One region of the Actinomyces slackii genome, then DNA from elsewhere that is predicted to be linked to it. Evidence: riboswitches for the same ligand, from Rfam matches in the RefSeq annotation. Region 1 holds a riboswitch; the other holds the start of a gene.
What was found. A riboswitch is a leader RNA that binds a small molecule or an ion and turns the genes downstream of it on or off. The one in region 1 is predicted to bind S-adenosylmethionine.
Positions count from the first base shown of each region.

Region 2: it holds a riboswitch for S-adenosylmethionine, as region 1 does, so the genes downstream of both, EL266_RS03055 (methionine ABC transporter ATP-binding protein) here and EL266_RS10850 (methylenetetrahydrofolate reductase) in region 1, are expected to answer to the same signal.

Region 1 is NZ_LR134363.1:2,636,234-2,647,963, reverse strand. Features, by position in the region: gene EL266_RS10865 (right-handed parallel beta-helix repeat-containing protein) at 1-1,985, shown strand, start outside; gene EL266_RS10860 (hypothetical protein) at 2,048-2,353, shown strand; gene metE (5-methyltetrahydropteroyltriglutamate--homocysteine S-methyltransferase) at 2,564-4,906, opposite strand; gene EL266_RS10850 (methylenetetrahydrofolate reductase) at 4,903-6,045, opposite strand; SAM riboswitch class I at 6,051-6,135, opposite strand; gene hisD (histidinol dehydrogenase) at 6,280-7,620, shown strand; gene EL266_RS10840 (hypothetical protein) at 7,941-8,195, shown strand; gene EL266_RS10835 (glycosyltransferase family 2 protein) at 8,192-9,586, shown strand; gene EL266_RS10830 (hypothetical protein) at 9,583-10,293, shown strand; gene wecB (non-hydrolyzing UDP-N-acetylglucosamine 2-epimerase) at 10,429-11,625, shown strand; gene EL266_RS10820 (DUF2334 domain-containing protein) at 11,622-11,730, shown strand, end outside.
Region 2 is NZ_LR134363.1:730,559-742,288, reverse strand. Features, by position in the region: gene EL266_RS03060 (methionine ABC transporter permease) at 1-592, opposite strand, end outside; gene EL266_RS03055 (methionine ABC transporter ATP-binding protein) at 589-1,632, opposite strand; SAM riboswitch class I at 1,680-1,769, opposite strand; gene EL266_RS03050 (alpha/beta hydrolase) at 1,884-2,933, shown strand; gene EL266_RS03045 (low molecular weight protein-tyrosine-phosphatase) at 2,997-3,548, opposite strand; gene EL266_RS03040 (hypothetical protein) at 4,129-4,620, shown strand; gene EL266_RS03035 (IMS domain-containing protein) at 4,867-5,514, shown strand; gene EL266_RS13850 (hypothetical protein) at 6,036-6,593, shown strand; gene EL266_RS03025 (hypothetical protein) at 6,645-7,337, opposite strand; gene EL266_RS03020 (DUF6571 family protein) at 7,294-9,531, opposite strand; gene EL266_RS03015 (amidohydrolase) at 10,000-11,370, opposite strand; gene EL266_RS03010 (MFS transporter) at 11,545-11,730, opposite strand, start outside.

The DNA of each region.
Region 1 (11,730 bases):
TGGTGGTGGAGAAGTACTCCGCCGTGCAGCGCTGGGACTACAAGGACCCGCAGATCGGTACGGCCTCGGGCGGCGGCATGGCCGTCGTGGCCGGCGCCAACCTGCGCGTGGAGAACTCCACCTTCCGCTACTCCTCGACCGCCGCCGCCCTGCAGGTCATCGACTCCACCAATGCGGTGGTCACGGGCAATCGCTTCGAGAACAATGGCGCCAACGGGTTCGGCATCAACAACTCCAACGGCGTGACCGTTGAGCGCAACCACTGGACCGCCAACAACACCTCCAGCTTCATTACCACCAACTGCGGTGCGTACTGCACCCTGGCGGACACCAAGATCACTCACGCCAAGGACATCCGCTACGCCTTCAACACGGTGGACTACTCCCACACCGGTGAGGACATCTCCCAGCCCACCGTCTACGCCAACAAGCGCGGCGCCGGCGTCTGGTTCGACGAGGGGGTCATGAACTCCGAGGTCGTGGGCAACTACTTCGTCAACGTCCCGGTGGCCATCTTCGATGAGGTCTCCGCGGACAACCTCATCGCCTCGAACATCATCGAGGGCGCCGGTGTGGGCATCCACATCTCCGGCTCGGAGCGCTCCAAGGTCTGGAACAACACCATCTCCCACGCCCTGACCAGCATCATGGTTCAGGAGGACTCCCGCTCCGACGGCTGCAACGCCCGCCGCGGGGACGGCAGCTGCGCCCAGACCCAGCCCTGGAGCGCCGAGCAAGGCCTGTCCTGGGACACCACGGGCGTGGTCATCAACAACAACATTCTGTCCTCGGAGCAGACCGAGCCCAAGCCGGGCGACCCCTGGCGCTTCTCCGCCATGCTCCAGGTCACCGGTGGGTCCAACGACGATGGCTCCAGGGCCGTCTACGCCAACGAGATGATCTCCGCGATCGACCACAACGTCTACTACCGCCCCCAGTCCAATGGCAACCCCTCGACCACAGTTCTGTGGAACTGGGGCGCCGATCTGGCCACGCAGAGCATCAACGCCCCTGAGCTCTCCGAGTTCACCGGCGATGCCAAGGTGACCACCCAGGGCAAGGAGGCCAACGGCCTCGACCTGCGCGGCACTCGCGCGGAGAACCCGATCTTCGTCCGCGAGTCGGAGGACCCCACGGCCTGGAAGACCTCGGACTTCCACCTCAAGGACGGCAGCCCCGCCGCAGGCACCGGCCAGGCCCTGCCCAACGACGTGGCCAGCGAGATCGGTGTCACCGGCGGCGTCGCGGTTGATCGTGGTGCCCTGGTCAATATTGCCTGGGATGGCGGCAATGCGAGCGTCGGTGCGGGCAGCCCGGCGGCCCCGCAGCAGGCGGAGGCTCAGACCGCCTCGGCCTCTGGTGAGCAGTCCGGCGAGCAGGCCGGTGCTGGCGAGCAGGCCGGTGAGGCGGCCGATCAGGCTGGTGCCGGTGAGCAGTCCGGCGAGCAGGCCGGTGCTGGCGAGCAGGCCGGTGAGGCGGCTGACCAGGCTGGTGCCGGTGAGCAGGCTGGCCAGGCTGGTGCCGGTGAGCAGGCTGGCCAGGCCGGTGCTGGCGCGCAGTCTGGTGAGCAGGCCGGCGCTGGCGAGCAGGCCGGTGCTGGTGAGCAGTCCGGTCAGGCCGGTGCTGGTGCACAGGCCGGTGGCAGTGGCTCTGCCGCGCAGACCGACACCCAGGCTGCCGGCGCCGCTCAGAACTCTGATGCCGGCTCGCCCGGAAGCACTGACACCGCAGCGGTCAAGAGCCGGCAGGTCCAGGCGGAGACCGCCTCCAACTCCTCCGCCAAGGGGGTCACTGTTGATGGCCGCGAGGTCACGGCGGTCGTCGACACGGCCGATGCCAAGGCTGCTGACACCGAGCAGAGCGCCAAGCCCGGCATTCTCGCCAGGGCAGGCCTGGCCAACCCGGGCCTGATCATCGCGGCGGTGGCCGCCATCGTCCTGGGCGTCGGGGCGCTGATCCACCGGCGCCGCATGGCGGGCAGGTGACCTCCTCGCCAGAGGACGACCTGGCGATCGTCATCGGCGCGCGCTATCCGGTTGGTCAACGGATGCACCGGCTGACCAGCCGGATGGCGCGCGCCGTCGTCTTGTCCCGCAGCGTCCTCATTGATGTCGCTCAGCACAGGGAGGTCATCACGTACGGGGAGCTGAGCCAGTCGATCGACGGTGCCGTCCTTGCCCGCCATATGGGGCCGCTGCTGCACATGATCAGCCACGACTGCGAGGCGCGCGGCGAGCCGGATCTCGCCTCCCTCGTCGTGTCGGCCAGCACCGGAGAGGTGGGGACCCCCGATGGATCCTGGGCCGTCCCCCAGCGGCGGGCCTGCTGGGAGTACTGGCAGGACGAGGCCTGAGAACGACTCTGCTCGCCCACCGGCGCGGCCTTCGACCCGGCGGCCTTCAACCTGCCCGCGCCCTCGGTGCCATGATCGACAGGCCCCGGGGGCGGATCGCCGAGCACCGCTCTGCCCGCGACGCCGGATGAGGCGCGCGGGGCATGAGTCGAGGGCTGGGGCCTGTGCGCCAGGCCCCAGCCCTCGAAAGCCCTGAGAAGCTCTCGGAGCTCAGGCGCCCTGGCTGCGAATGTGAGCGGCGGCCTGCACGAGATTGACCAGGCTGGCCTCGGTCTCCTCGTATCCGCGGGTCTTGAGCCCGCAGTCCGGATTGGCCCACACCGTCTCAGCCCCCAGGGCATCGACGGCCCGGGCGAGCAGCTCGGTGCACTCCTGAGCGCTGGGCACGCGCGGGGAGTGGATGTCCCACACGCCCGGGCCCAGCTGGCGCTCGAAGCCGTGGGCGGCCACGGCCGGCAGGATGTCCATCCGCGAGCGGGAGGCCTCGATGGAGGTCACGTCGGCGTCGAGGTGGTCGACGGCGTCGATCACCACATCGAACTCCGAGTAGCACAGGTGGGTGTGGATCTGGGTCGACGGCGCCGCCCCGCCGGTGGCCAGGCGGAAGGAGCCCACCGACCACTCCAGGTAGTCGGGGCGGTCCTCGGCCCGCAGTGGCAGGGTCTCGCGGATGGCCGGCTCATCGACCTGGATGACCCCGATCCCGGCCGCCTCCAGGTCCTCGACCTCGGCCCGCAGGGCCAGCCCCAGCTGATCGGCGACCTGGGCGCGGGGCAGATCGTCGCGCACGAAGGACCAGGCCATGATCGTCACCGGGCCGGTGAGCATGCCCTTGAGGGGCTTATCCGTCAGGGACTGGGCGTAGGACGACCACGCCACCGTCATGGGCGCGGGCCGGGCGACATCCCCCCACAGGATCGAGGGGCGGGTGCAGCGCGAGCCGTAGGACTGGACCCAGCCGTGCTCGGTGGTGACGAACCCCTCCAGCAGCTCGGCGAAGTACTGGACCATGTCGTTGCGCTCAGCCTCACCATGGACCAGGACATCCAGGCCGATCCGCTCCTGGAGGGCGATCACCGAGGCGATCTCGGCGCGCATGGCCTCCTGGTAGGCGGTCTCGTCGATCTCCCCACGGCGGTGGGCGGCGCGCGCCTTGCGGATCTCGGCGGTCTGGGGGAAGGAGCCGATGGTGGTGGTGGGCACCTCAGGCAGTCCCAGGCGCGCCTCCTGGGCGGCCTTGCGGGTGGCGTAGGGCTCCCGGGTGCGATCCGCCGCCGTGATGGAGGCGACGGCCTGGCGCACCTCGGGGCGCTGGACCCCGGGGTGGGCGGCGCGCTGGGCGCGCAGCTCGGCGTCCTGGTCCAGCTCGGCCGCGATGGCCTGGCGGCCCTGCTCCAGGCCCCGGGCCAGGATGAGGACCTCCTCGACCTTCTGGTCGGCGAAGGCCAGCCAGGAGCGGATCGCCGGATCCATCGCGGTCTCACGCTCCACGTCATGGGGGACATGCTGCAGTGAGGTCGAGGTGGCCACCGTGATGGGGGTCCCCGAGGGCAGGGCCTCGCGCAGGGCCTCCAGCCGCTCCAGCGCGGCGGACAGGTCGGTGCGCCAGATATTGCGGCCCGAGACCACGCCGGCGACCACTGACTTGCCCTCCAGGGCGGCCAGGTCCTCGCTGGAGGGGACCCCTCCGGCGACCAGGTCCAGGCCCACCGCCTCAATGGGCGAGGCCGCCAGGGCGCCCAGCGCATCGCCCAGATCGCCGTAGGAGCCGACCACCAGGATCTGGGGGCGCTCGACAACCGCTCCCAGCCAGGCGTAGGCCTCGCGCACCGCGGCCAGGACGCGCTCGCGTCCCACCGACCAGGAGTCGGCGACCAGGGCCGGCTCGTCGAACTGCACCCAGGAGGCGCCAGCGGCCTGAAGATCCATGAGGAGGTGACCGTAGGCGTGCAGGACATCGGGCAGGCGGTCCAGGGGCTCGAATCCCTCGGCGGCCTCATCGGTGGGCTTGGCCATGAGCAGATAGCTGACCGGGCCCACCACCACCGGGCGCACGGCGGCCGTGCTGCCGGCGCCGGCCTGGGCGGCCTCCACAACCTGGCTGGCGAGGCTGCCCTCGACATAATCGATGGGAGTGGACTCATCGATCTCGGGCACGAGGTAGTGGTAGTTGGAGTCGAGCCACTTGGTCATCTCCAGGGCCGGCCGGTCGCCCTGGCCGCGGGCCAGGGTGAAGTAGCCATCCAGGTCCAGGGCGCCCTGGGCATTGAGCAGGTCGCGGAAGCGCGCCGGCACCGCCCCCAGGGCGGCCGTGACCGCGAGGACCTGGTCGTAGAAGGTGAAGTCGGCGGGGATCGAGGAGTCCTCGGACAGCCCCAGGCCTGCCAGGCGCTCCCGGGTGGCCGCCCGCAGCCCCGTGGCCGCCTGGCGCAGCTCCTCGGTGGTGATGGCGCCCTTCCAGTAGGACTCCACGGCGCGCTTGAGCTCACGATCCCGGCCGATGCGCGGGTATCCCAGGATGGTGGCCGAGGGCAGTGGGGAAGCGGTGGTCATACGGTCTCCTTGACGGTGGAGGTGCTAACGGACAGTGAGGCCGTGCCGGGATGCCCCGGCCTCGAGGCGCTGGGAGGGCTCAGGGGGCTGTGCGCCTCCTGCAGGAAGGCCGGCATTCCGCCCGGCGTGGCCTGCAGGTAGCCGCGCTCGATCGCCTCGCGCATCTGCGGATCAGGGGGTGAGCCGGTCAGGATCCCTCCCAGCCGCAGGTGGCTGACGACGTCGAGCGCCGGACGGGTGCGGTTGAAGGTGTAGAGGTGGAGGCCGGGCGCCCCCTCGGCCAGGAGCTCGGTGGCCAGCGTCAGGGTGGCGTCCAGGCCGCGGCCCACGAGCCTGGCCCCACTGGCCGATCCCAGGGCATCGCGCAGATGCGCCGGCACGCGCACCCCGGTCAGTGCCTCCAGGCGCGTCAGGCGCCCCAGGTCGGTCAAGGGGATGAGACCGGGCAGGATGGGCATGGTGATGCCGGCATAGGTGGCTCCCCGCAGCAGGGCCGCGTAGTCCTGGGAGTCGTAGAAGACCTGGGTGATGGCCATATCCGCGCCGGCGTCCTGCTTGGCGGCCAGTACCTCGATGGCCTGGGCGTGATCGGAGGTCGCCGGATAGGCGGCCACCGCCACGGTGACATGCTGCCGGCCATCATCGAAGTACTCGGCCTCGACCTCACGGATGACGCGCACCAGGTCATCGGCGTGGGCCAGCTCCCCGGCCAGCTCGTCCGCGGCCGTCCCGGCGGGAGGATCGCCCCGCAGCGCCAGGAAGCGGCGCACCCCCATGCGCAGGAAGAGGGTGACGATCTCGACCACGTCCCGCTTGCGGTAGCCGATGCAGGTCAGGTGGGCCATGAGGGGGACCCTGCTCGTGGCCAGGACATGGGCGACCACATCCTCGGCGGGGTTGTGCTCGCGCACCACCCGCACCCCTGCGCCCCCCTCATCGTCCCGCGGATCGGTGACGAACCTGGGACGATAGGTCACTGAGACGAAGTCGGGTGAGGTCGACAGCAGGGTGTCGATGCGACCCCAGGTGGCGGCGGCAGCCGGACCGGAGCGGGGAGGGAAGAGCTCCATGCTCAGGGTGGGGCGCACCGTGGCGGCGACAGGCGCCGGCGGGCTGTGCGGTGGCTGCGGGTGCGCCATGCTCTCCTCCATCGATCCTGGCTGAAGCACCCGTGGCCCGGGTTGCTGCGGCGTCATGGAGCCAGATCTCTCGGCCGCTCTGGATGGTGGGGCCACATTATGCAGGCCGACCGGGACGGCGGTCACCCATCCCACATCGCGAAATCCGTCCATTGGGTCGGGATGATACCCTGCCCGTCCTGCCCGGCCGGCTCCGAGGTCGCTGGGCCGTGAGGCGCTCAGTAGGCTTGGGCCATGCTGAACCGCATCGATCTGCGCATGACCGACCTGAGCCCCGCCGAGCTGGCGGCCGCCCTGCCGCGGGCCGCCCTCGATGTCAGCGCGGCATTGGACCAGGTGGCGCCGATCCTGGCCGATGTGCGCGCTCGCGGCGCCCAGGCCCTGCGAGACGCGGCCGAGCGCTTCGATGGCGTGGTCCCCGAGCACCTGCGCGTGCCGCCCGCGGCCATCACCGCGGCCCTGGAGTCGCTGGACCCCGCCGTGCGCCGGGCCCTGGAGATCTCCATCGAGCACAACCGGGCCGGTCACGCGGCCCAGCTCCCCGCCGAGGCCTCCACCGAGATCGTCCCGGGCGGCATCATCGCCCAGCGATGGGTCCCCGTGCGCCGCGTGGGTCTCTACGTTCCCGGCGGGCTGGCCGTCTACCCCTCCTCGGTGGTCATGAACGCGGTTGCCGCCCAGGTGGCGGGTGTGGAGCAGATCGCCCTGGCCAGTCCGCCCCAGGCGGAGCACGGCGGCCTGCCCCATCCCACGATCCTGGCGGCCTGCGCCCTGCTGGGAGTCGAGGAGGTCTACGCCGTCGGCGGGGCCCAGGCCATCGCCATGCTCGCCTACGGGGCCCAGGCGGTCAGCGAGGTCGACCGGGCCGACGCCGCGGGGCCGGTCCTGTGCCAGGGCGTTGACGTCATCACCGGCCCGGGCAACATCTACGTCGCCGCGGCCAAGCGCGCCGTGCTGGGAGTGGTGGGCATCGATGCCGAGGCGGGCCCCACCGAGATCGCGGTCCTGGCCGACGCAGGCGCCGATCCGCAGTACGTGGCGGCCGACATGCTCTCCCAGGCCGAGCACGACCCGAATGCCGGATCGGTTCTCATCACCGACTCCCCCCAGCTGGCCGACGACGTCGAGCGGGCCCTGGCCCAGCGCCTGGCCGCCACCCGGCACGCCGAGCGCGCCGCCACGGCGCTGGCCGGCCCGCAGTCGGCCATCGTGCTGGTGCGCGACCTGGACCAGGCCGTGGACGTGGCCGATGCCTACGCCGCTGAGCACCTGGAGATCCACACCGCCGACGCCCCGGCCGTGGCCCGGCGCATTCGCAATGCCGGAGCCATCTTCGTAGGCCCCTACAGCCCTGTTCCCCTGGGGGACTACCTGGCGGGCTCCAATCACGTGCTTCCCACCGGCGGCACCGCCCGCTTCGCCGCGGGACTGTCCGTCATGGCCTACCTCAAGCCCGTTCAGATCATCGAGTACAGCGCCGATGCCCTGGCGGGGCTGGCCGAGCCGCTGGAGGCCCTGGCCCGCTGCGAGGATCTTCCGGCCCACGGCGAGGCGGTCCGGGCCCGACTGGCCTGAGCCCGTCCGGCGGTCCCGCCGCTTCGATGAGCCCCGGGACCGCCTCGTCTCAGCGCGCTCCCGGGCCGTGGGCGATGGGCCGCGCGGCGTTTTCTCCTGGTACCCTCAGGACCGCTTTGATGGTCCTGAGGATTCCTCTAAAGAGTGAAGTCGATCACGGTTGATCCTCACAGTTTCGCTATCCGTTACGGTATCGTTATATTCCGGTATGACGCGCGGTGCGTCGTGCCCCGCGGGATGAGTTCCCACATCCCGTCCCCCTGGCACGCCGCACCGCGGCGCCGCCCCCGTACCCCCGATTCCCACTTGGACGGCCCGACATGCACTACTCCCCACTCGCCACTGGTACCGGACTTTTCATCCTGTGGCACGCGGTTCCCTCCGATTCCGTGCCCGGACTCATCGCCCGCATCCTCATCGACATCGCCGGCCTGAGCTTCGCCGTCATCCTGGCCTATTTCCTGATCGCCAACCTTGTGGGCGCCATCAGGACGGCCGTGGCGCGCAGGGGAGCGGTGGTGGGCCGTCACAGCCTGCCCGCGCGCCGCGGCCTACTCGCCTTGGCGGCGCGATGACTCCGCTCGGAGCGGTCGGCGCCGCAGGCCGGACGCAGGACCTGCTGGAGGTCCTGCCCACGGCCCTGGACCGCATCGGCTGGTGGGGAGCGCTGGCCATGATCGCGCTGTCCCTGCTCTACGCCCTGACCCTGCTCATCGCCTCCCGCTCCGAGCCCCGGCGCTCGGCCCCCGCCGTGACCCCGCCCCTGCACATCGTCATCCTCATGCCCTGCCTCAATGAGGCCGAGGTCATCGGCGCCAGCGTGGCGCGCCTGAGCGCCATCACCGACCCCAACCTGCGCATCCTGGTCATCGACGACGGCTCCGATGACGAGACCGCCCAGCAGGCGCTCATCGGCGGCGACCCCCGAGTCGAGGTCATGAGGCGCGTGGCGCCACGCGCCCGCCTGGGCAAGGGCGAGGCCCTCAACGACGCCCTGGACCTGATCCGCCGCCGCTACGCGGCCATGCCCGCCCGACAGGTGATCGTCGGGGTCATGGACGCCGACGGCCGCCTGGACCCCCACGCCATCGCCGACGCCCACCGCGCCTTCGCCTCCCAGGAGGTCGGGGCGGTCCAGATGGGCGTGCGCATCAACAACCGCTTCGGCTCCCTGCTGGCCCGCATGCAGGACATGGAGTTCGTCGTGTTCACCGAGGTCTTCCAGCGCGGCCGGCGCCGCCTGGGCAGCGTGGGCATGGGCGGCAACGCCCAGTTCGTCCGCCTGGCGGCCCTCAACGCCCTGGGCCCGCGGCCCTGGACCCGATCCCTGACCGAGGACTTCGACCTGGGCGTGCGCCTGAACACCACCCGGTGGATCAACGAGTTCTGGTCGGGCGCCTCGGTCCACCAGCAGGGCGTGACCAGCCTGAGCCGCCTGTTGCGCCAGCGCACCCGCTGGTTCCAGGGCAACCTCCAGTCGGCCGGGCTGCTGTGGCGCGTGACCAGGCAGCGCCAGGGCTGGGGCAGGGCGGACACCCTGTGGCAGATCCTCACTCCCTACATGCTCCTGGCCGGGTCCCTGCTGTCGCTGTCCTTCCTCATCACCATGATCATGGTCGTGGTGGCCGCGATCATGGGATGGCCCCAGCCGTGGGCCTGGATGGTGGTCGCCTACACCATCGCCTTCGGTCCCGGGCTCATCTACGGCTTCCTGTACTGGCGCATCGAGCGCCACGAGGGCCTCGGGCCGCTCAGGGCCCTGGCCTACGCCCACCTCTTCGTGCTCTACGGCCTGCTGCCCAGCCTCTACGGCTGGCGGGCCCTGGGCCGGGCCCTGGTCGGGCGCACCGGCTGGGCCAAGACGGCGCGCGAGGCCGAGCCCGCCACCCAGGCGCCCACGGGCCAGGCGGGCGGGCCCGGCGGACCCTCACCCCTGATGGCCGATGAGGCCCAGGAGGCCGCATGACCACTGAGCTCCCCGGCTACCCCAAGCCCCGGGGCCGCCCCAGGCCCCGGCGCATGCGCCGCATCGTCACCGTGCTCGGCGCCCTGGCCCTCGTGCTGGGACTGACCGGCCTGTGCCAGGCAGGAGGATGGATGAGCCGGGCCGACTGCGGGCAGTGGGACGTGGTCTTCGACGGGTACGGCCAGGCCACCTGCGCCGACGGCCTGCTGCGCCTGTCACCCAGGGCCGCCACCGTGGCAGACCGCACCCACGCCGGGCTGGCCACGTCGACCTCAGCCAGGATCGAGCAGAACACCACCCAGACCATCTCCACCACGATGACCACCGTCGAGCAGCTGCGCGAGAACGACAAGCCCAACACCTGGGAGGTCGCCTGGCTGCTGTGGAGCTACACGGACAACAACCACTTCTACGCCCTGGTCCTCAAGCCCAACGGATGGGAGGTCTCCAAGCAGGACACCGACTATCCCGGGTACCAGCGCTTCCTGGCCTCGGGGGACACCCCCTCATTCCCGACGGGCACGAGCTACGAGGCCTCGGTGCGGGTGGAGACCACCGGCTCACGCGCCGTCTTCACCATCACCGTCGACGGCCAGGAGCTGGCCACCGTCACCGACACCGACTCCCCCTACATGTCAGGGGCGGCGGCCGCCTACTGCGAGGACGCCGTCGTGACCTTCACCCCGATCACGCGCACCGAGGAGTAGGCGCCGCCCCGCCCGCCGCACCCGATCACAGCAAGGAGCCCGCCTCACCGACCACCACCTCTCCCCGTGCCGATCAGGCACACCGGCGACCCACCCAGGCCGCCGGCCCCACACCCTTCCCAATGAGGAGAACACATGACAGCCCCGATCCCGAGCCGGCCCCTGCGGGTCATGCTCGTCTACGGCACGCGCCCCGAGGCGATCAAACTGGCCCCCCTGGTCGAGGCGATGCGCCAGGACGAGGGATTCACCCCCATCGTCGTCGTGACCGGCCAGCACCGCGAGATGCTCGACCAGGTCCATGACTTCTTCGGCATCGCCCCCGATACGGATCTTGATATCCACGCCCCCGGCCAGAGCCTGACCCAGATCACCACCCGGTGCCTCCAGGGAGTCGGCGCCGCCCTGGAGGAGCACGCCCCCGACGCCGTGGTCGTCCAGGGAGACACGACCTCCGCCTTCGCCGCGGCGCTCGCGGCCTTCTACCACGGCGTGCCCGTCCTGCACGTCGAGGCGGGCCTGCGCACCGGGGACATCACCTCGCCCTTCCCCGAGGAGGCCAACCGCCGCCTGGTCTCCCAGATCGCCGCCCTGCACCTGTGCCCCACGCAGACCAGCCGCGACAACCTCCTGCGGGAGAGCATTGAGGAGGCCCGGGTGGTCGTCACCGGCAACACGGTGATCGACGCGCTGCTCGAGGCGGTGCGCCGCCAGGTGCCCGCGCCCGATGAGGCCCTGGCGGCCGCCCTGTCCGACCCGCATCGGCGCATGGTGCTGGTCACCGCCCACCGCCGGGAGTCCTGGGGCGAGCCGATGCGGTCCATCGGGCGGGCCGTGGCCCGTCTGGCGCGCGCCCACCCCGACGTCCTCTTCGCCCTGCCGGTCCATCGCAACCCCCGCGTCCGCCAGGACCTGCTGCCCCAGATCGAGGGCATCGACAACGTGGTGTGGACCGACCCGGTGGAGTACGGGGCCTTCTGCGCCCTGATGAACCGGGCCTCCATCGTGCTCACCGATTCGGGAGGGGTCCAGGAGGAGGCCCCCGCCCTGTCCAAGCCCGTCCTGGTCATGCGCGACAACACCGAGCGCCCCGAGGCGGTGGACTTCGGAGTGGCCGAGCTGGTCGGCCCCGATGAGGAGCGGATCGTCGAGAGGGTCTCGGCCCTCCTGACCGATCCCGCCCAGTACGCCGCCATGGCCCAGGCGGCCAACCCCTACGGGGACGGCCTGGCCTGCCGTCGCATCCTGGCGGCCACAGCGGCCCTGTTCGGACGCGGCGAGGCCATGCCCGCCTTCTCACCCCTTCCCCACGCACTCAAGGAGGCCTCATGAGCACCGCACCCCTGAGCCCCGCGCGCCCCAGGTCGGAGCGCGCCCGCGCACGCGCGCGGAGTCGAACCGCCCTGCTGGCCCTGGCCGCCTGCCTGGCCACCGCCC
Region 2 (11,730 bases), 1.3 Mb from region 1:
CCAGGTCGCCCAGGCCTCCCCCGCCGATGGTGCCGGCCATGGCCGTGTAGCCCAGCAGGGTGATGAAGGTGACGGTGGCCGCCTGGATGAGGGTGGGCAGGGCCTCGCGCACCAGCACGCCCCAGGTGATCTGGGTGCCGGAGGCCCCCATCATGAGGGCGGCCTCGACCTTGCCGTGCTCAACGTTGTTCACGGCGGTCTCCACCAGTCGGGCGTAGAAGGGGATGGCGCCCAGCGTCAGGGGCACGCAGACCGCCTGCCACCCCAGGGATGAGCCCACGATGAGGCGGGTCACCGAGGCGATGGCCACCATGAGGACGATGAAGGGCATGGAGCGGCCGATGTTGACCACGAGGGACAGGGTCTCGTAGAGGGGGCGGTTGCGGTGCTGGCCGCGGGCGCCGGTGGTCACCAGGGCCAGGCCGAGCAGCAGTCCGAAGACCACGGTCAGGGCCCCGGAGACGAAGGTCATGAGCAGGGTCTCGGTGATGGCCTCCAGGAGGCGGCGCTCCAGGACCCGGTTGTTGAGCCAGGTCCCGTCATTGGCGGCCGTGGCGAGCAGCTGGTGGGCGCTGAGGGTCAGTGCGGTCATGAGCGGGCCTCCGCGGTGATGCCGGCCGTGCGCATGGTGCTCAGGGCGCGCTCGACGTCGTCGGCGGGAACGGTGATGGCCAGGCGGCCGATCTGGGCGGTGCCGATGGTCTCGAAGACTCCTGCGGCCACGTCCCCTCCGAGTTCGGCCACCATGGACAGCAGGGCGACGGCGGCGGGCTGGCCGGGGTGGGCGGTGATGGAGACGTCCAGGACGGCCTCGCCGTGGGCGACGGCGGCCTCGGGGACCTCGGGGAAGGGGACGATCTCACGGGAGAGCCGGGAGCCGACGTCGAGCACGACGTCCTCCAGGCGGCCGCCCTCGACGATGCGGCCGGCCTGAAGCAGGCTCACCGAGTCGCAGACCTGGCGGACCACGCTCATCTCGTGGGTGATGATGATGACGGTCAGGCCCAGGGTGTCGCGCACGTTCTTGATGAGGTCGAGGATGGAGCGCGTGGTCTCGGGGTCCAGGGCGGAGGTGGGCTCGTCGCACAGGAGGACGGCGGGGTCGTCGGCCAGGGCGCGGGCGATGCCCACGCGCTGCTTCTGGCCGCCGGAGAGCTGGGCGGGGTAGGAGTCGCCGCGGTCGGCCAGGCCCACGAGGTCGAGCATGCGGGCCACGGTCTGGTGGCGGTTGCCGGAGGGGACGCCGGCCAGGGTCATGGGGTAGGCGACGTTCTGGGCGGCGGTGCGCTGGTCCAGGAGGTTGGCGTGCTGGAAGACCATGCCGATGCGACGGCGGGCCTCGCGCAGGGCCCGGGGACTCAGGGCGGTCATGTCCTTGCCCTCGACCAGGACGTGGCCGGAGGTGGGGCGCTCCAGGGAGGTCAGGCAGCGCACCAGGGTGGACTTGCCGGCGCCGGAGGTGCCCACGATGCCGTGGATGGAGCCGGGGGCCACGTCCAGGCTCAGGCCGTCCAGGGCGCGCACCTCGATGCCGCCGCGCAGGCGGTAGATCTTGTGGACGTCGCGCAGGGAGATCATGGGCTCCTCGGGGCTGCTGTCCTGGGAGTCCTCGACCTGCGAGGCGTCGTCGATCTGGGCGCCCTCGGGCGACTCGGGGGTCCTGGTTTGGCTCACGCGCTCCTCCATCGGTCCTGGCGGAAGCACCCTCACCGCGAAGGGGGTTGCTGCAGCGTCGTCGAGCCAGGTCTCTCGGCTGCTCTGGATGGTCACGGTTAAGGTACGCAGCCGGGTGGCCGGGGGCAAGCCGAGAGGCCCGCTAGGGACGAAAGTCACGCATCTCCTGCAGGACGCGCGGGCGCCGGGCCCGTGCTTGTATTGACTCCATGACCGTGCCCCCCATGCCGAGTGAGCCCGCAGAGCCCATCGAAGCCACTGAGCCCCCGCGTCCTGAGCGGATCGAGGCCTCCGGGATCGAGCCCGACCTCCTGGGCGAGCCCTGGGTGGCGCGCCGCATCCCGGTGACTCCCGCACCGGAGGCTGCGGTGGGCGATCATGCGGTTCTGGTGCATCAGCGTCAGGCCGGTGGCCGCCATGATCGCGCTGTGCTCCACCTGCACGGCCGCAGCGACTACTTCTTCCAGACGCATATGGCCCAGGCCTTCCTGGATGCCGGGTATGAGTTCTACGCCCTGGACCTGCGGGCCTGCGGGCGGGCGGGCATCGGCCTCCCCTCCCCGCATGATGTGCGGGATCTGCGCGTCCATGCCGAGGAGATCCGTCGGGCGCTGCGCATCATCCGCTCTGAGCACGGGCATGGCGAGGTGGTGCTCCACGGGCACTCCACCGGGGGCCTGCAGGCGGTGATCTGGGCGGCGGATCATCCTGGGACCGTGGATGCGGTGGTGCTGAACTCGCCGTGGCTGGATCTGCGGGGCACGGCCCTGGTGCGCTCCTATGGTTCGGCGCTGGTGGATCTGATCTCGCGGCGCTGGCCCGATCGGGTGATCGATGATCCCGGCGCGAGTCGGGACAAGCCGGATGTCTATGTCGAGGCGCTGCACCGGGACTGGTCGGGTGAGTGGGACTGGGATCTCAGGCTCAAGCCCTTCCCGGCCTTCCCGGTGCGCGCCGGCTTCCTGGCGGGGGTGCGGCGCCTGCAGCGGAGGGTGCATCACGGCCTGGGAATCCGGGTGCCGATCCTGCTGTGCTGCTCGACGACGACCGGCTCGCCCGACGCCGACCTGGAGGAGGCCAAGCGCAGCGATGTGGTGCTGTCCGTGGAGCAGATGATCGCGCGGGCGCCGTTCCTGGGAAATGACGTCACGGTGCGCCAGATTCCCGACGGCGTGCATGACTTGTCGCTGTCGGGGCCGCGGGCTCGCGAGGAGTACTTCGCGGCGGTGACCGGGTGGTTGGCCGCCCGCCTGGGCTGAGGCGGTGGGCTGGGGCGCGGCGACCGGCAGTGCAGGGGCCCGGGCCGGGCGCCTCAGGGAGACTTAGGGTGCTGCGGTGGAGGTCTCGTCGGCGAGGCGGGTGGCCAGGGCGTCACTGACGCGTTCGACGACGGCGAGGGTGTCCTCGAAGTCGGCCTCCGTGCCGTACCAGGGGTCGGGGACGTCGAGGTCGGTGGCCGGGCCGGCCTCGGGGTCCAGGGAGCGGTACATCCGGATGCGCGTGAGGTCGGCGCCCAGGCGCTCGGCACGGCGGCGCAGCTCGCGCTCGTGGCGGGCGGTCATGGCCAGGATGAGGTTGGAGCCCAGGATCTCCTCGTCGGTGATGCGGTGGGCCCGGTGGTGGTCGATGACCTCGGCGGCGGGGCCGGTGGTGTAGTCGGCGGCGGCCAGTACTCGGCGTGCCCGGTGGTCCATGGGGTTGCCGTGCTCCTCGTCGGAGACGCCGGCGGATGAGACGTGCACGCGCTGGGCGAGGGGTCCGGCCAGGCGATCGCGCAGGACGGCCTCCGCCATGGCCGAGCGGCAGATATTGCCGGTGCACACGAGGATGACGCGGTACAGGGACGACGAGGACTCAGGGTTGAGGCGTGTCATGCCGCCATTGTGGCAGGCTGAGGGCAGGCGACGCTGCGCGGGGTCGGGATATTCTGAGACCTGCACCACATTTCATCGGAGCGCTCAGCATGGCCTCTCAAGTCCCGGTAACGTGCGGGTGACGCAAGCGTCGGGTCACGGCATCGAGTCACCACGTCTGATCATTCGGCGCGCCGCACTCCCGTTCCACTACTCAAGGGCGCGTCGGCCATGGGAAGAGCGAGCCTTTCTCATAAGTGTGGCGTACCGGGTAAGGCGGTCCAGCAGATCGTGCGCGCGCAGGGAAACGTCGGCGACGTCATGACAGACAATTACACGGATGGCTACGGCAGCGCATACGACATTTATAGGAAGTAGTGAGGACATGACGGCGCAGCGACCTCGTAAGTTCGTCAGGCACTGCGCGATATGGTGCGCGATCATTCTGACGACGTCATGCTCCCTGGTGACTAAGAGATCTAACCCTAGCACTACCCCTAGCGTAGTAGAGGCGTCGCCATCCGTGATGGTGTCACCATCCGTCGACCCGAGTTCGACCTCATTTCACTGCCCGGGGGTACCTGATTCTTCGATCGAGGCAATGTTCTCAGATCCGATCTACGAGTTGTTTAGTGGAAGTAGGGAAAATGGAGATCATGTACAGCAGATAGAATGCTACATTAGAGTTCGCGCTGAAGGTGCGGATGGTACCGAAATAGAAGAAACCAAGCGGGCCGCCTACGTTCATTTCGGCCGCGATTTCGACTGGGACAAGTGGGATCTTTCTGGAATGTACCACGCTGATGAATACGAGGAATCTTTTCCTGTTCCTGACGTTCCTGGAGCCACCGGTGAGGTGCGCACGTCGAAGGAAGGCGGCGGGGCCGCCGTCATCGCCTGTGGCGATGCATTCATCGCGACGTCCATCAGCCCTAAAGGAAAGATGCGCGGAGACCTCAAGGGCAACCTGGTCAACCTTGCCCTCTCCATCACCCCCTGGGCCTGCAACGGCGAGCCGATCCCAGGCCTGAACACTCCCCTGGCACCAGCAACCACTGATCCCACAGAAACTCCCGGCACAGAGACCTCATAAGACGATTTCTTTTTCTTCGGCCTAGGAGCGCAGGGATTGCTTCGTTTCCCGTCGGCGATGGAGGGCGCGGGCGGAATACGGCAGGGACCACGACAATCGGCTGATCCCTGGAGCACCTGCAAATATTTCAGGAACTTCCCAGGTTGGTTCCATGGCACCAGAGGGCACTGTGTCTTATCGTTGACGCAGCAGACCGTCAGCACCCTTGCATCTGGAGGTTCCGTGCGCACAAAGGCAAGGCGCGGCATGGTCACCCTGTGCTCCCTCGTCGCCGCATCGTCACTGATCGCCTGCTCGGGCCAGGAGCCCTCGAGCCAGACGTCAATTCCATCTCTGGCAAGCCCAGGCACCGCCGCCTCCACCTCCGCGGGCACCGCCCCTCCACCCTCGGCCGCGCCCACTGTCTCCGTGCCCCCAGTCGAAGAGATCACCACGGAATCGCTGTCGGACTGGGACAACGGGTATCAGGTGGTCTCCATCCCCGAGAACATGGACGCGAAGCAGGCGGAGGCCTTCATGTATTTCATGGCCTTCGACAAGACGGTATGGCTCGCTTTCATGAACATGGAGAACTCAGAGGAAACTCAAGCCACGATGACTGGCGAGGAGCTCCAGCTCTACCAAGACGTCTTCGCAGAGTTCGAAAATCAAGGCTGGAGGGCCTCAGGTTTCTACAGCGTCAGTGTTGCATCGGTTAGTCTCACCGCAGATGATTCCGCAGAAGTCTTAGTGTGCACGGATTACACCAAAATGAAGGTCGTCAACGAGCAAGGGGACGAGGTCGACGCACGAAGTTATCAGCATGCCTATACTCGAACATATCAGATGGTCAAGAAAAACGGCACATGGCTTGCCAGCAAGAGTGAGGAATTAGGGACAGACGAATGCGCATGATAAGTCAGCATCTAACTCTTAGTCGAACATATTTTGTGACCCTTATCGCCGCCACGGCGCTTGTGTGCAGTATTTTTGACGCACCGTCATTCGCGTCACCTAAAGGTGGAGGAAACTCCGATGCGGGCGGCAGCGTGTCCGGGGGTGGAGCCGACTCGATCGAGGTTCAGGCCCAGGCCTCCGAGACAGTTGTCTCCGACGGTTCCGGGAGCCCAACATCAGCCGCTCCAGGTACAGGTGCATCGGTCGATGTCTCCGGCATCGCCGTCGACCCGATCTGCTGGTACGAGTACGTCGGCAGCGGTGAAGAAGTGGCCAAGAATATGGAGGAGCGCAAGGAGCAGATTGAGAAGGACAAGAAAAGCAATTCTGGCGTGTCAATAGGGCGAGCTCTCATCTATGCGTTTGATAGTTACGCCGATTGGGAGGATCGTCGGGATCAGGACGGCGGATGGTACAAAGTCAACTGTGATCCCAGCCGCGCCGCATCAGAGGAGGAGTACCGTCAGACTTTGCTGGGCATGCGTGAGAGCGCGATTAGTCCCAACGTCTGGCTGCCTGCCGGCACTCCCATGCCGCAGCCCTACATCGCCGGGGAGACTCTGGCCCGGGCGGTGATGGCCAGCGCCACCATCCCCACACCCACTATCGAGACCAACCCCGCCATCGGTAATCAGGGCTCAACTCTGGTCGGCTACGACACCTGGGTATGGGCCACGGATGCCACCGTCCGCTCCACCACCATCTCCGCCACCGCAGGTTCCACCACGGCCACCGTCACCATTGCCGCCACCGGCCTGAAGCTCTCTGCTCCGGACTCCCAGGTCAAGTGCACCGGCTTCGGTCAGCCTTGGACTCCGCAGACCCCCGACTGGGACACCACCGACTGCCTCATCGTCTTCACCCGGTCCAGCGCTCACCTCGGTGGAACCACCCCGTTGACCACCACCATCAACTATCACACCACCTTCACGGCCACCGACGGAACCAGCGGCAGCCTGGGCATCACCAGCACCCAGTCCGAAACCCCCATCCCCGTCGCCGAGGTCCAGACCCTCAACACCACCGACGACGACTGAAATCTCCTGCACCCCGCTCCGGACGCTCTATCCGCTGGCTGTGCGGCGCGCTTACGCATCCTGCGTGGGTGTCGACTGCGGTTTCGGGCGCTCCAGCTCCTCCAGGGTCTCCTGTCGACCAGGGATCGTCTCCCCACCGCACACCCACGGCGTCATCGACGTCGCAAGATTCACCATATTGCTCTTCAGGTCGCCCTGGACCTCCTGGCGGGGGTAGATGGACACCAGCACATAGTGCCCATCACATTGGAACACTGCGACGCCCCCGCCCTCTTTAGCTGTATCTACGGTCCCTTCACCCTCGACGCCGGGAACCGAGAAGTTCTCCCGATTTGGCGCTTGGTACGCATTTGTCGTATCGATCGGATCCCCATAGTCAGGAATACGACCATAAGACACGTATACCGCGATCCGCCCGCCACTGTCGGCGCGACTAACGGTGCACTCAATCGAGGAAACGGCGTCACGCTTCCAATATAGCGTGCGCTCACTGTAGGTGATCGCGGAGTCAAACATCTTGCCGACCGACTCATCCGGGACGCCAGCACAAGAGAATTTTTTCCCCTCAACGGCAACACTGGGAGGCACGGTCCGATAGGCATCGCCATCACCCGACACTACGCAAGAGGTGAGCGCAAGGACACACAATGACGCCCCACTAAGGACAGAAAATCGCCGCACCGTATACAATCCGCTCTCGTTAGTCCCAAGGCGCAGGATCCGCACCATTGTCAGGTTTGGCATTCCTAGATGCTTCTGTGTAACGGGTTGTCACCCGATCCGTAATGTCCGTTAGACCCGCATTATCACCTGATGGAAGTACTCCGCCGACTTCCACCAGTGCATCGTATTGCTCAGGAGTAAGAGAGGAGACCTCTCCTTGAGAATCGGGTCCCACGAGAACTTCCCCATCGGAAGCGATGACACTGCTCGCATCCACAGCTACTCCCTTGCGCGTCGAAGCCAGTTCCTCAGCCGAATATATTCCGCTCTGCAGCAAAGTCATTGTAGTGAGTGCCTGGTTATATGTCACTCCCTCGGCGTAGTTCTTCTGATTCTCATTTTTCGCCTCAGTTTCCGCTGTTGCAAGCGAATTCACGATGGAGTTCTTAGCCCCGTCTCTTGCCTCTGACATCGCGAAACTTACTGCCGTATCGATCGCAGCGCCCGCGCCGGGCGCCACAGGAATAGCGCTCACGAGGTTAGCAGCCGAATCTGCATAGAACTTCACACGTTGGTCGGCAGCGGCTCCAATCTGCTCGCTCGTTCTTCCGATAGCACCCATGAAAAACCCGCTAGTACTGCTTTGGTCTTGGAGAGCCTCCGCCAAAGCTGCCTCACCGCCGCTATCATCTTCTGCGTGTTCAACGATGGCCGCTACCCTCTCATGATTGTATACAGTTTGAGACGCCTGCAGTTCAACTATTGCACGATCATCTTGCCCCACTTGACCCACAAGGTTTGACAATGCGAGATCGGAAAAGAGCGGCTGTTCCTGGAGATTAGCCGCCCAAAGTGAGTTGCTGTCTGGGGAAGTAGTATATTTTTTAGGATTCCCAGCTTGCGCCGAAATGTCGACGCCCATTGGATAACGCTCCAACGTATCACCAACAAGATTTCTCGCAGTCCCAGATAGCGTGAACTCGCTGCTGGTCTCACCCATGGCATTACTGCTGCTCTCACCCATGGCATTCAGGACTCCAGAGACCACAGCAGCACTATCCCTACCATTCATAGGCGAGGAGGCGCCAAGAGCCGTTTGATTCGCGGCCTGGGCTGACACGTTCTCCGCCAGCTTGGCCCAGTCATCTGTCCACTGGTTGTCTCCGATTGCACTGTTATCCATCATGGCACGGATACGGCTAACCGTGCTGTCGGCATCTACCCTGACCGTCGGTGGCTGCGTCGCAGCAGGAGCAAGCCACTGCTTGGCAGCCTCAGGATTGGCAGCCATTGCATGCACAATACCACTCAGTGGGTTGCTTGAGTCTCCAACTCTGGGTCCTTCCTGATGATCGAAATATTGGTTAGACGTAGGGGCATTTTCCAAATTCTGTCCCATCCGCACCAAGAAATCTGTTCCATAAGTGAGCCCCAGACCGTGATCTTCAGTCTCTTCGATCCCGTCGAGGTCGCCTTCTTGGGATACTCCAAGCATCGTGTTCAGTGCCCCCATTCGTGGAGCATTCACGTTGCTACCACCCCAGTCCTTCTTGGGGTCATCTTTCACGGAGTTTGCTACCGCATCCGCTACGGCCTGACTTTTTTCAGTATCCCAGGTCGTAGACCCTGCGGCTAGCATATGACCAAATATCTGAGCAATGGCATCTCCATGCTCAGTATTCTCCCATTCCGTCTTCGAGACAATGCCTCCTCCAGTTTTAGAATCGACATAAACATCCTCAACGTCGACGGGAATTTGTGTCAAATTTTCAGGTCCGACAGCATCGATAAACGTGGAAGCATAGACAGGATTGTCTTGTCCGCCCTTAAGTTTCGCAAGTAACTCCTGATAGCGCGCATCATCCTCTTCACCCTTATCAATAAAGGCCTGAAGACCCTTGGCGTCCTTCGTCGCCTGGGCTTGGGCGTCACTATTGTGCTTTTTGACATTTGCGGCGGTATCGGAGACACCCTCCGGCAGGTAATAAGAAATGGTTCCAGTCTCTGGGTCACTAATAGTAACGCCATCCTCATTCATTGCGACTGCTTCGTCGAGGCGAGTCTGCAAATCTGAAGCATGGGACCTCAACTCCCCGGCTTTAGTTGCAAGAGTCGAATCTCCCCCGTTAACCATATCTGAAATTTCAGTCGGATACGAATTAATCCATAACTTGATGTACACCTGACCACGTTCATTGTCCACGCTATCTGCGTAAGAGTTGAGGCCACTGATGAAGGTTTGAAGGGAATCCTTATTAAGACTGATGAACGTCATTCTTTAATGCTCCTTAGTTTGAGTTTCCTTCGGAATCTACTTCACACACTCAACTGGGCCGAGGGCTTCGTGTAAACCACCGCGCCTCCAAACTCTCAGAATCAACGTCATCCGGCTCTTTATCGTAATCACTCTGAACCTGAGTCTCGATACTACTCCATTCAGTACCTATTCCACTTACGGTGGTTGATATAGCGGTCTCCACATCTTCCGCTGCCGGGGACTGCCAGGCATCGGACAGTGTCGAAGAAAGATCGCTACTCTTTGTTCCACCCTCTTCAAGGCCCAATGCGCCGCGGGATGCTTTCGTTTGCGTCAAGACTTCCTCGATCGCTTGCTTTTTTTGATTCTCCGCCACAAGTCGTCTCCTTTTTGTCAACTCGCCGCTTTCAGGCCGCCTCAACGATATGACTTCTGACATAGACTGCCTCAGAGCACAGCGAACAGCAAGGCCAGCCGACACCTTTGTTAGTGACTTGCATCTCGTTTTTTCCAGAACCCCGCCACGTCCACGACTCCGCCGCTGGCCTCGAAGTCGGCGCGCACGCGCTGGCGGAGAGCGCCGTCATGCAGCCAGTCCAGGGCCACTGCCGCCAGGCCGTAGGCGCCGTCCACCGCGGCCGCGTCCCCCGTCGCCGATCCCGCCGCCGCTGCCATCTCGCGGGTGTGGAGGGCGACGTCGGGCCGCTCCGTGGCACGGATGAGCGGGTGGATGCCCGGCACCCGCAAGGACACATTGCCGAAGTCCGTGCCCGCCGCGATCGTCTCGGAGACCACGCCCGACGGAAGAGGATCGCGCCCTCGCTCGCGCTGAGCCCGCACCCACGACTCCAGCAGGGGGCCGTTGTCCCTCACCGGCATCTCATTGGTGTGCTCGTCGGTCCTGATCTCCACGCCCGTCCCGGTCATCAGCGCCGCCCCGCGCAGCACGTCCTCCACGCGCTCCACGATGTCCCTTAAGGTCTCGGGGTACTTCGAGCGCACCATGATGGCCAGCTCGGCGCGCTCCGGAATGACATTGGCGACCTGTCCCCCATCGACCACCACCGCATGGAGCCGATCCATGGGCAGGATGTGCTGGCGCAGCATCGCGAAGCCGCTGAGCGCCAAGGTCGCGGCATCCAAGGCATTGCGCCCCATGAAGGGCTGGGAGGAGGCATGCGCCGCCACCCCGTGGAAGACCACCTCCAGGCGCCGAACCCCCAGCCAGGTCTGACGGGTGAGGTCCATCGGGTAGGCATGGGTCTGGATGGCCGCCTCGACGCCGTCGAGCATGCCGCGCATGCACAGGACCTCCTTGGCGGTGGAGTTCTCCTCAGCGGGGGTGGACTGCAGGATCACCCGGCCGGGCAGCGCCCCCGGCCGGGCCCGCTCCAGCTGCGCCAGGGCCAGGAAGGCCCCCACCGAGTTGGCGCACATGACATTGTGGCCGCAGCCATGACCGATGCCCGGCAGCGCGTCGTACTCCGCCAGAATCGCGATCGCGGGCCCGCTCCGCCCGATCTCGGCACGAAGAGCCGTCTCCATCCCGAAGACCCCGACCTCCGGCTCAATCCCATGAGCGCGCAGGCGCCCCGCCACGGCCGCGACCGCATGGTGCTCCTCGTAGCCGAGCTCGGGATGGGCATGAATATCCCGGGACAGCGCCACCACCTCATCGGCCAGCGACCCCACGGCCTGGCCCAGCGCCTGGCGCAGGTCGACCGGCGCGCCGGCGTCCGGTGCCAGAGCCACGGCCGGGCCACTGGCCTGCAGGCGCTCAGCGGTCTCAGCGGCCATGCGGGCCTGGATGGCTCGTGACGGGGCAGTCGGACGGGCAAGATCGCTCAGGTCGCGCATAGAGCAATCATGCCCACGCCCCACCGCAGCCGCCAGGGCATGGGTGGGGCGTAGGGTCCTCGGGGCCGACGACGTCACGTCACTGCCTCGGGAGCCTCATCATCTCTGCGCCGCAAGGGCGGGGCCCGCCTCGCCGGGCCAGAGGCCTCATATCCCCCGCCCGGACGACGCGACTCAGCGGTCGGCCTGGGAGCCGGACTCGGCCTCGGCCTTGAGCCGGGCGTTGACGCGCTCGACATCCAGGCGGGTGAGCAGGAGAAGAATGATGACATTGGCCGCCAGCGGCAGCCACACATACATCACGTACATCATCTGGATGGCCGAGTCCGGCTGGACGTCGACCCCGCCCACATAGCCGCT